DNA from 2 places in the Brevibacillus sp. FW301-21C12A genome. Region 2 is predicted to be linked to the other one. Evidence: predicted binding sites of a transcription regulator. Region 2 holds the regulator's gene; the other holds the start of a gene.
The links. Region 2 encodes LexA, which represses DNA repair genes until DNA is damaged. Its sites were predicted from a motif close to CGAACATATGTTCG; they were not measured.

Region 1 (5,174 bases), on a different contig from region 2:
GCCGATACGAAGCAGCAGTCTGTGCTCGTGTCGGGCCTTCCTGCGGGGCTTTCCCTCCTGGGAGCGAGCGCGGACGGCAAATGGCTGTACGTGATGACGGATCGGACGCTGGCTTTCTAGCTTGTGACGGCTGGCCAGACCTGACGCTAGGCTTCGTACTCGTCGGCCAGCATGGATAAAACAACCAGCGATTCGTAAGTGTCCCCTGTTTTCAGGCAGTCGCGCAAGATTCCTTCTTCGCGGAAGCCTTCGGACAGGTAGAGCGCGCGGGCTACGCCGTTTGTTTCCTTGACGTCCAGCCACAGCCGATGGGCTTTTTGTTCGCGAAAAGCCCACTCTTTAATCTGGCGCAGGACACGACGGCCGTAGCCGTGCCTTTTTACTGCCATCGTAATGCGCAAGAGCTCAATCGAATGGTGCGGACTGGCCAGCCCGGCGATGATGACGTAGCCGACGGGGTGGCCTGTTTCTGTTTTCTCGGCGATCATGTGCAAGATGTCGGGATCATCCAAAGCCTCGCGGTGGCGCTCTTCCGGCCACGGAAGGATGAACGGGGCATTTTCTGGCGCTTGCTCCACGTCGCAGACGAACGGGAGGTCTGTCGGTACAGTCAGTCGCAGGCGGACGGTCATGCGGGTCACCTCTTCTTTTTTGCTAACATTTGGCTGCCATCAACGCATTTCCGTCGGGATCTTTGAAGGTGAACCAGTGCCCGTGCTGGATGGGGCTGGTCAGCTCCACGCCAAGCTCCTCCAGAAAGCGATAAGCGGCGTCGATGTCGCGGACAGCGACGAAAATGCCTCCGATTTCGGCGTGCAAGGGAGAAGCGGTCATGGGCAACAATCCCTTTCGGTGCGGTATGGTATGCTTGTTAGGAATGCCAGCCGAAGCGAGCCTGCATAATCGGGCACGAAATGTCGGATGGCTTCGTTTGGCGTCTGCTATTCTGTGGTGGTGAGGGAGGTCGTTTTCATGGATTTGCTGCAAAAGCTGAATGAAGCTTTGGACTACATCGAGGAACATCTCGCTGGCGAGATCGACTTCAAGGAAGTCGCCCGGGTGGCGTGCTGCTCGGAATACCACTTCAAAAGAATGTTCTCGTCCTTGGCGGGCATTCCGCTCTCGGAGTACATCCGGCGCAGGCGCATTACACTCGCGGCTTTCGACCTGAAAGACAGCAAGCTGAAGGTGATCGACATCGCCGTCAAGTACGGGTACAACTCGCCTGACTCGTTCGCTCGCGCCTTTGCCCAGATGCACGGGGTGACGCCCAGCGAAGCGAGAGCCAGCGGGCAGTCCTTGAAAGCCTATCCGCGAATGACCTTTCATCTATCCATCAAAGGAGGCAGTGCCATGAATTACCGCATGGAAGAAAAAGAGGCATTTCGCATCGTCGGCTTGAAGAAAAGGGTTCCGCTGATCTACAACGGGGTGAATCCCGAGATTGCCGCCATGTGGGCGTCACTCGACGCCGAGAAGATCCGCCTGCTCAAGTCGCTTTCCAATGTAGAGCCGCTCGGGATGTTGAGCGCATCCACGAACTTTTCCGACGGCCGCCTGGACAACGGCGAGCTGGACCATTACATCGGAGTGGCGACTACGCTGGACTGCCCGGAGAGCCTGGCGAAGCTGGAAGTCCCGGCCTCTACGTGGGCCGTCTTCGAAGCCGTAGGGCCTTTTCCGGATACGCTGCAGGACGTCTGGGGGCGCATCTACTCCGAGTGGTTTTTGTCTTCCGGCTACGAGCTGGCCGAAGGGCCGGAGATGCTGTGGAATGCTGACAAAGACACGACATCGCCGACGTTTCGCAGTGAAATCTGGATTCCGGTTGTCAAAAAATAACATATCATATGGGATTCGCACACGCTCGGCCAAACACCTGCCAGCGTGTGCTTGTCTTTGCAGAAATAATTACCATGTTTTTTTTCGGAGGGACAGGTATAAAAACGAACATACGTTTGCTATAATGAGAACAAAGTTCATATAGGAACACAAGTTCTTGTTCAGGGGATGATGGTGATGCCTAATGCGGGCAAACGGATTGTTTTTTTGATCGATATGCAAAGCTTTTATGCCAGCATTGAAAAAGCGGCGAATCCGGCGCTGCGCAATCAGCCGATCGTGGTCGCCGGCGATCCGCAGCGGCGCAGTGGAGTGGTGCTGGCCGCGTGTCCGATTGCGAAATCATACGGAGTGATAACGGCAGAAGCGCTGTGGCAAGCGCAACAAAAATGTCGACAGCTCGTGGTAGTGCGCCCGCGCATGGAGCACTACCTTCAGGTGTCGATGCAGATCACGCGCATCTTCCAGTCGTTTACCGATCAGGTGGAGCCGTACTCGGTCGACGAGCAGTTTCTCGATGTGACAGGCAGCGTCCACTTGTTTGGCGATCCGCTGGAGCTGGCTGCCCAGATTCGGCAGCGCGTCTGGCTGGAGACGGGAGTCAACTGCCGGGTCGGAATTGGAGAGAATAAGGTCCTCGCGAAAATGGCCTGTGACAACTTCGCCAAAAAGCAGGAAAGCGGGATATTTTGGCTCAAGCGGGCAGAGCTGGCCGACACGCTGTGGCGGCTGCCCATCGAAAAACTGTTCGGGGTAGGCTCGCGCATGAAGCGCCATTTTCACCGGATGGGCGTCTATCAGATCGGCCAGCTCGCTGCGCTCAGCCCCGCCGTGCTCATCCGCCACTGGGGCGTGAATGGCGAGGTGCTGTGGCGCACAGCGCACGGCCTGGACGACTCGCCGGTTTCGTTGAACGAATACGGGACACAAAAAGGGATCGGCCACCATATGACGTTGCCGCGCGATTACCATACGGCAAAAGAAATCAAGGTCGTGCTGTTGGAATTGTGCGAGGAAGTGTGCCGACGGGCGCGGCAAAAAGAACGGATGGGCTCGGTGCTCTCCATCGGCTGTCGCGGCGCGAATCTGGCGGCTGGCGAAGGTTTTGGCCGCCAGATGAAGCTTGCGGAAGCGACGAATGACGCCATGGCGCTGTACGAAGCGGCTTGTCGCCTGTTTGAGCGGCACTGGACAGGGGGGCCTGTGCGCAGCATTGGCGTCACGCTAGGGCAGCTCGTGCCTGATAATATCGTGCAACTGAATTTGTTTACAGACACGCACAAGCGCCGCTCGCTTGCCCAGGCGATGGACGACATTCGGGCGCGCTTTGGCCAGGATGCGATTTTGCGAGCGGCCTCAGCCTTGGAGGCGGGGCAGGCCAAGGAGCGTGCCCGCAAGATCGGAGGGCATTACAAGTGACAGAGCCGATGCCGTCAGGAGAAGCGAGGGAGCAAGAGCTGGTGCGTCAATATATTTTGTTTGGCATCCTGTTTCACGCGGTGATGGCGGATGCGGGGCAGATGGGAGTTGTACCGCTGAAGCTGTCTTATCAGGACGTGTTCCAGGAGCTCTCCCGCTGGGCAGAGCGTAAGCATCAGCAATTGCGCCGTCATTTGCGGCAACTCGGATGCACGATTGTCAGCGCTCGCCGCGAGGATTATGCGTACGTGGTTCATTACCGGCAGCGCGGGTACTTGCGGGAAGCGAGCTATATCATTGAGGTGTTGCGCGCCGAGTGCCAGGAGCTTGTCGGCGCATGGGTACGAGATCATCACCAAGGAGAGAAGCGAGCATGAGAGAGACACGCGTATCCAAAAAGGAAAATTTGTTCGTCTCGAGCCGGTTTGTGTTGCCGGAGCATCGGGAAATGTACGTGCGCATGAAGGAAGAGGAGCGCCGCTACGTGCCGCCCGAGCTGGACCAGGAGCAACTGGGAGCGCTAAGCGAGCTGGTGTGGCAGGCGTTCCAGACAAAGAGCGTTTTGACGTTGACGTACTATGACGGGCAGGCGCCGCGCCGCTTGTCGGCACAGGTCGTGCACATAGATCAGGCAGCGCGGCGATTGAAGCTGCGGGCCGGCTCCGAGATGCACTGGCTTTCGTTTGCCCGCTTGCTGCATGCGGAGCTGGCAGCGCCTTTCTAAAACTAACCATTCATGCGCGACTGTCTGGCCGGGCCACCCTGTGGGTAAAAGACAAAGGAGTGGCGTGAACGTTGAGTTGGGCAAGGAACATTACATGGGCAGCCGCGTTTGCCATGCTGGCGGGCTGCACACTTCCGCAGGAACAGGCGGACCCGGCACGTGACCCTGTCGCGCCCGCGCGTGTGCAGCAGGAGAAGCTGTTCGACCTGTCGCCGCAGCAAGCACCGCGACCAGCCAAAATGATGCTGGATGTCCCGATTATTAGCCAGAAGCCGGAGCTGCACAACGGCTGTGAAGTAACGAGCCTGGCGATGCTGCTGAGGCATGCCGGACAAAACGTCGACAAACGGGTGCTGGCCGAGCAAGTGCCCAAAGATCCTGAGCCGTTGGTGAAGGAACAAGGGGACATCAAGGAATGGGGAGATCCGAACATCGGGTTTGTCGGCGACATGACAGGGGTGCGCAAAGGCTTCGCCGTTTACAACAAGCCGCTGGAAAAGCTGCTGCGCCGCTACATGGGCGAGCGGACGGTCAATTTGACCGGGGCATCCTACCAGGCGCTTTTGGACCAGGTGGCAGCGGGGCGTCCGGTCGTGATCTGGGCGACCGGAGATTTTCAACTGCCTACCGAGTGGGAGAGCTGGTACAAGGACGGGAAAAAAGTGGTAGCTCCTTTTGACGAGCACGCTGTCTTGCTGGTGGGCTATGACGAGACTTACGCGTACGTCAACGATCCGCTTACGGGAGCAAAGCAGCAGAAGGTCGCGCACAAGGCTTTGGAGTCGAGCTGGACAGCGCTGGGCAAACAGGCGATCAGCTATCAATGAAGCAAAAAAGGGCTCTTGGCAAAAAGGCAAGCCGCAAAAAACAGCGTGCCGCGCTGAAACGGTGTGTGTGAAGAAGATGCGGGATTCCTGAAACGAAAAGCGGTCAAAAACAACCGTTTTTCGTCTTTTTTTGGCCGAAACGCTTTTTGCCAGAACGGACTGTTTCCCTGTATTGTTAGGATATCTTTTTTGAAGCAGATATCTGATGGATAGGACAAAGGAGATTTTACATGCTAGCACAAGAAATGGGTGTCATGTTCACCAAGCATGCCGATCAAATTACTTCCAAACGTTGGGGGGATTTTATTCAGCAGTTGGAGGAAAAAGGCTTGTACGTGCTTATCGAGACGGACACGATCGGA
Region 2 (5,174 bases):
TTCCTTGTAGCCTTCATACGCCGCATACGAAGCGCGGACGACGTCGGCAAACTGCTCGAGGTGGTGGCACTCGCAAATAATGTCCAGATCGCTGTCCGCAATGTCGATGTCCAGAGGGATCGTACCTGCGAGCACGGGATCGAACGCTTGCAGCCGCTGCATGACCGCGGATTGGGCGATGGCCTGGCCCGCAGCTTTTTGTTTCGGTGTCCCGTTGTGCAAATAAGAGAGGTCGCGCCAGTTTCGCGTCATAGTAACCCTCCGCTTTCGTTAAAATAGGCAGGTACTCCTCGCAGACGGCCTCACGGATTCGCAAAAGAAGAGTGCAACTTCAATCGGCTTTTTCTCGTATTACCTATGTGAGAGGAGTGCATAGAGAATGGATATTGTTCTTTGGATTATCGTGTTGGTGCTTTTCGCGCTAAGTATCGCCGGTATATTTTTGCCAGTACTACCCGATACGATTTTACTGTGGGCAGGCTTTTTGCTCTACCACTTTTTCATAGCCGATCCGGGAGCGGGGTTGCCAGCGTCTTTCTGGTGGGGGATGGTGGTGCTCAGTATTTTGCTGTACGGTGCGGATTTGTTGACCAACATGTTTTTCGTGAAAAAGTACGGCGGCTCCAAATGGTCTTCGGTGGCTGCGGCCGTAGGGATTGTTCTCGGAATCTTCGTGTTCCCGCCGTTCGGGATGCTGATTATGCCGTTCGTGCTCGTGGTGCTGGTGGAGTTGCTCGTGCAAAAGCAGCCGATAGAGAAAGCGGTAAAGGCAGGCTTTGGCTCGCTGATCGGCTTTTTGGGAAGCGCAGTTGTCAAAGTCGTGTTGCAGGTGAGCATGATCGTCTGGTTTTTCCTTGCCAGATAAATATAATGATAGAGACGAAAAAGGACAGCGGAGGCTGTCCTTTTTTCATGCGCTGGAACGATTAGTGGATGAGGCGATAGACGCCAATGACTTTTCCGAGAATGGTGACGTTGTCCAAAATGATCGGTTCCATCGTCGCGTTTTCCGGCTGGAGGCGGAAGTGGTTCTTCTCTTTGAAAAAGCGCTTGACGGTCGCTTCGTCTTCTTCTGTCATGGCGACGACGATATCGCCGTTGTTGGCGACGTGCTGCTGGCGCACGATTACGTAGTCGCCGTCCAGGATACCGGCGTCGATCATGCTGTTCCCGGAAATCCGCAGCATGTACACCTTGTCTGAAGTCACGATATTTTCTGGAAGCGGGAAGTACTCTTCGACGTCCTCAATCGCGGTAATCGGCTGCCCGGCGGTTACTTTCCCGATGACGGGAACGCGAACGACAGAGTCCTCGAAGTTGTCCTGGAAGCGGTCTTCCTCAGACAGCAGTTCGATGGCGCGAGGCTTGGTAGGGTCGCGGCGGATCAGCCCTTTCTTTTCCAAGCGCGCCAGATGACCGTGCACAGTAGAGCTGGAGGCAAGTCCGACAGCTTCGCCGATTTCGCGGACGGATGGAGGATAGCCTTTGTCCCGGACTTCCTTGCGAATAAATTCGATTATGGCTTGTTGTCTGCTGGATAATTTTGACATAGAGAGACACCCCTGATTTCTCGAACATGTTTTCCTATATTATACCATGGGAGCTTGCGTTCGACAAACATAAGTTCGATTTTGATGCGAACAGGAATTTTTGACAGGGTAAATGCATTTGATTCGACAGCATCGGCCAAATCTCGAAAAAAGCGCGGGCGGGCGGCCGGAGCCGTAAGTTGCAGCCGTTCCATTGTAATAGAGCCGGGCTAACTCCAAGTCGGCAAACAGTTCCATCGTCGCGGAGCCGGGCTTACGTCGAGCCACAAGCCGCTCCACTGTCGCAGAGTCGAGCTCACGTCAAACCGCCAGCCGCTCCAGTACCGAAGAGCCGAGCTTACGCCAAGCCACAAACCGCACCAACGCGGCACACTTGGACTTCTGTTCAGGCAGCAAGCAACCAGCTAGAAACGAGCTAAATCCACCCCAATAGAGTCGCCCGGCAGCGTCATCCGAAGCAAAAACGGCTGCGCACAGCAGCTCCGCGCGAATTTGCGAGACGGCGGTTTTTGTATTGACATGAACATATGTTCTCATTTATGATAGGGATACGAACTTATAGAACGTATGTTTGCAGGGGGTCATATTATGAATGCCATGTCTATCCATAACCGTTTCGAGAAAAAGCAGCCTCGCCGCGTCCGTTTGGGCATCACGAGAGGACAAGCTATTTTGTTTTTGCTGACGTTCTCTCTCTTTTTTTACTTGCTTACCGAACTGGTGTTTGCCTCTTCTGCGCATAAAGAGCCGTTAAAAGGAAAAGAAGTGACCGTTCGCTCCGGCGACAGTCTTTGGACGATTGCTGTGCGCCATCATCATTCGGAAAAGGTGGATGTGCGCGATCTGATTTTCGATATCAAAATGGCGAACAACCTCGACAGCAATCTCATTTATCCGGGGCAGACCTTGTTCATCCCGGAAACGGACTGATTCGAGCACTTGCCCGCCATCCGCTCTCTTGCCAGTTCCGACTGATATGATATAATAAAGCGGCATTACTACAGAGTGGGAGGAACCGGAACGTGGTATCTGACGCGGAAATTAAACGAATCAACGAACTGGTCAAGAAATCTCGCGAGGTTGGCTTGACTGACGAGGAGAAGCAGGAGCAAAAAGCTCTGCGCCAAAAGTACATCGATGCGGTCAAGATGTCGCTTCGAGCGAATCTGGATTCCATCCGCTATGTGGAAGATCTTGAGGAAAATCGTCCAAAACAGTAAACTTACTTGTATTGATACGGCAGACATCCTTGCTTGACGCTCGGGTGTCTTTTTGTTCCTGACGACTTCTGCCAGTTTTGCAATTGAGGAGGGGGACCAATGGCATGGGTGGCTGTAGCGGTTGGGGGAGCAGTCGGCTCGTTGCTTCGTTATGTGCTGGCGCTGGTTGCCAATCAGCCGGGCTGGCCTGTAGGCACGTGGCTGGCGAACATCATTGGCTCGTTTGCCATCGGCGTTTTGTTTGTGATCGGCAAGGAGCGGGGAGGCTTCTCGCCTGAGCTGTATCTTTTGTTTACGACAGGTATTATGGGCGGATTCACGACGTTTTCCACATTTTCGCTGGAAGTGGTTTCGTTCTGGGGAGAGGGACAATGGCTGCGCGGGCTCGTTTACGCCCTGCTCAGTATCGTGGTCGGCCTGCTCTCTTGTGCCGCGGGAATCTGGCTTGCCAGACAAATGCAATAACGACCATCACATTGATAAAAGACGAGAGGGGGGATGGGTGTGAGTACCCAACACCGCGATTACGAGGCAGAACAAAACAAGCTGGATGAGACGATTGCATTGATCGATGGGGAGATCGCTCGGCTGCGCGAAGAGATTCGGGAAGCGACCGACGATTACGTCAAGCAGGTCGTGAACGCAAGCAAGGCAAAAGACCTGCGTTATTTGGAGGATCACGGACGCGACAAGCCGTACTTTGGCCGAGTCGATTTTCTCAAGGACGAGGTTTACGAGCTTGACCAGGTGTACATCGGAAAAAGAGGGATCGTCCGCAGCGATACGTTTGATTCGATCGTCGTGGATTGGCGAGCGCCCATTGCCAGTCTCTATTATTCCGGAGAGAGCAAGGATGCGTTTTACCGGATGGGGCGCGAGATCGTGCGCGGCGAGGTGAGATTGAAGCGCAACTTCGCAATTGAGGACGGAAAAATCGTCGGGATTTACGATGGCGCTGTAAAAGAGACGATCAACCGCGAGATGGGGCACCCGGACGAGTTTTTGCAGGAAGGCTTCATCGACGAATTTTTGAACGCCAATCTGAACTTGACGAATGACAGCCGCTTAAAAGATATCGTCGCGACGATCCAGTCGGAGCAAAATGACATCATTCGCGCGGAAAAAGATCGGCCGATCGTCGTGCAAGGGGTTGCGGGCAGCGGAAAGACGACGATTGCGCTGCATCGGCTGTCGTACCTGATTTACAACTACCAGGATACGATGATGTCGAAAAAATTTATGGTGTTCGCCCCGAACCGGATGTTTCTGACGTACATATCAGAGGTGCTACCCGAGCTTGGCGTCGACGATGTTCAGCAATCGACGTTTGTAGACTGGGCGGCGCGGCTCGTGAAGCCGCTCATGCCCAAAGGCTGGCGGATCGTGAGCCCGGACAAACCGCTGCAGTTGTTTTTTGAAGAAGGGCAGGACGAGCGGGAGCAGGAAATCACCCGCCATCGGCTGCGTTTCAAAGGCTCGCTGGCGTGCCGGGAAGCCATGGAAGAGTACATACGCTACGTGATCGAGACGAGAATCCCGTTCAAAAAACTGAGTTTTCTTTACAACAAGACGAAGCAAGTGTTCTCCATCCCGGGCGAGACGATCCGGCAGTTTTTTCTGGAGCAGTTCGGGTCCTTGCCGTACCATCGACGCGTCGATGCGCTGCGCAAGCATTTGAAGCAAGAGATGAACAAGCAACTATTTTCGCATTTGCGCGAGCGAAAAGTCGACCTCGACAAGCAAGGGCTGGCCAAGTTTGAAAAAATGCTGGAGCAAATTTTGGATACGTACCTCGTCTCCTTCCCGCGGCTGGACATTTTCGAGTCGTACCGCGAGCTGATCGCAGAGGAGGAGCTGTTGCGCAAGCTTGTCCCTGCGGACATTTCCGACGAAGTGGTCCGCGATGTGAGCCGGTCTTCTGCGGCGCTGTTTGCCCAGGAGCGGCTGGAAGCGGAGGATATCGCGCCGCTGTTGTATTTGCAGCATATCATCGAAGGGATGAACAAGGCCGGGCATTTCGACCATACCGTCGTGGATGAAGCGCAAGACTTGAGCGCGTTGGAGATTGCCGTGATTGCGCTCGCGACGAAGCGCCACTCGCTGACGATTGTCGGCGACATCGCCCAAGGCATTCACAGCTACCGCGGCATTCACGCGTGGGAGGAGCTGACCCAGGGTATTTTCGAACAGCTTCGTCCCGCCTACTACACGCTGGCGCAAAGCTATCGCTCGACAGTTGAGATCATGCTGTGCGCCAACGAAGTGCTGCGGCAGATTGAGCTGCCGGAAGCCGTCTTGGCGAAGCCCGTCTTGCGCCATGGCGAAAAGCCAATCATGGTCGAGGCCGATTCGCGCGCCAAGCTGTGGACGGAAGTCAGCTCCCGGGTGGCCGCTCTGCAAAAGG

Region 1: AC3WQH_RS14725 (DNA polymerase IV) is a predicted target of LexA. The motif match lies at 1,948-1,961, and genes of this name have one in related genera.

The regions. Positions count from the first base shown of each region.
Region 1 is NZ_JBYTBG010000022.1:5,584-10,757, forward strand. Features, by position in the region: gene AC3WQH_RS14705 (hypothetical protein) at 1-120, shown strand, start outside; gene AC3WQH_RS14710 (GNAT family N-acetyltransferase) at 147-632, opposite strand; gene AC3WQH_RS14715 (VOC family protein) at 655-1,023, opposite strand; gene AC3WQH_RS14720 (AraC family transcriptional regulator) at 973-1,842, shown strand; gene AC3WQH_RS14725 (DNA polymerase IV) at 2,020-3,261, shown strand; gene AC3WQH_RS14730 (YhjD family protein) at 3,258-3,638, shown strand; gene AC3WQH_RS14735 (YolD-like family protein) at 3,635-3,985, shown strand; gene AC3WQH_RS14740 (C39 family peptidase) at 4,057-4,812, shown strand; gene AC3WQH_RS14745 (hypothetical protein) at 5,043-5,174, shown strand, end outside.
Region 2 is NZ_JBYTBG010000001.1:108,565-113,738, reverse strand. Features, by position in the region: gene AC3WQH_RS00610 (DUF4269 domain-containing protein) at 1-252, opposite strand, end outside; gene AC3WQH_RS00605 (DUF456 domain-containing protein) at 380-865, shown strand; gene lexA (transcriptional repressor LexA) at 927-1,550, opposite strand; gene yneA (cell division suppressor protein YneA) at 2,139-2,480, shown strand; gene AC3WQH_RS00590 (DUF896 domain-containing protein) at 2,573-2,770, shown strand; gene crcB (fluoride efflux transporter CrcB) at 2,870-3,235, shown strand; gene AC3WQH_RS00580 (UvrD-helicase domain-containing protein) at 3,275-5,174, shown strand, end outside.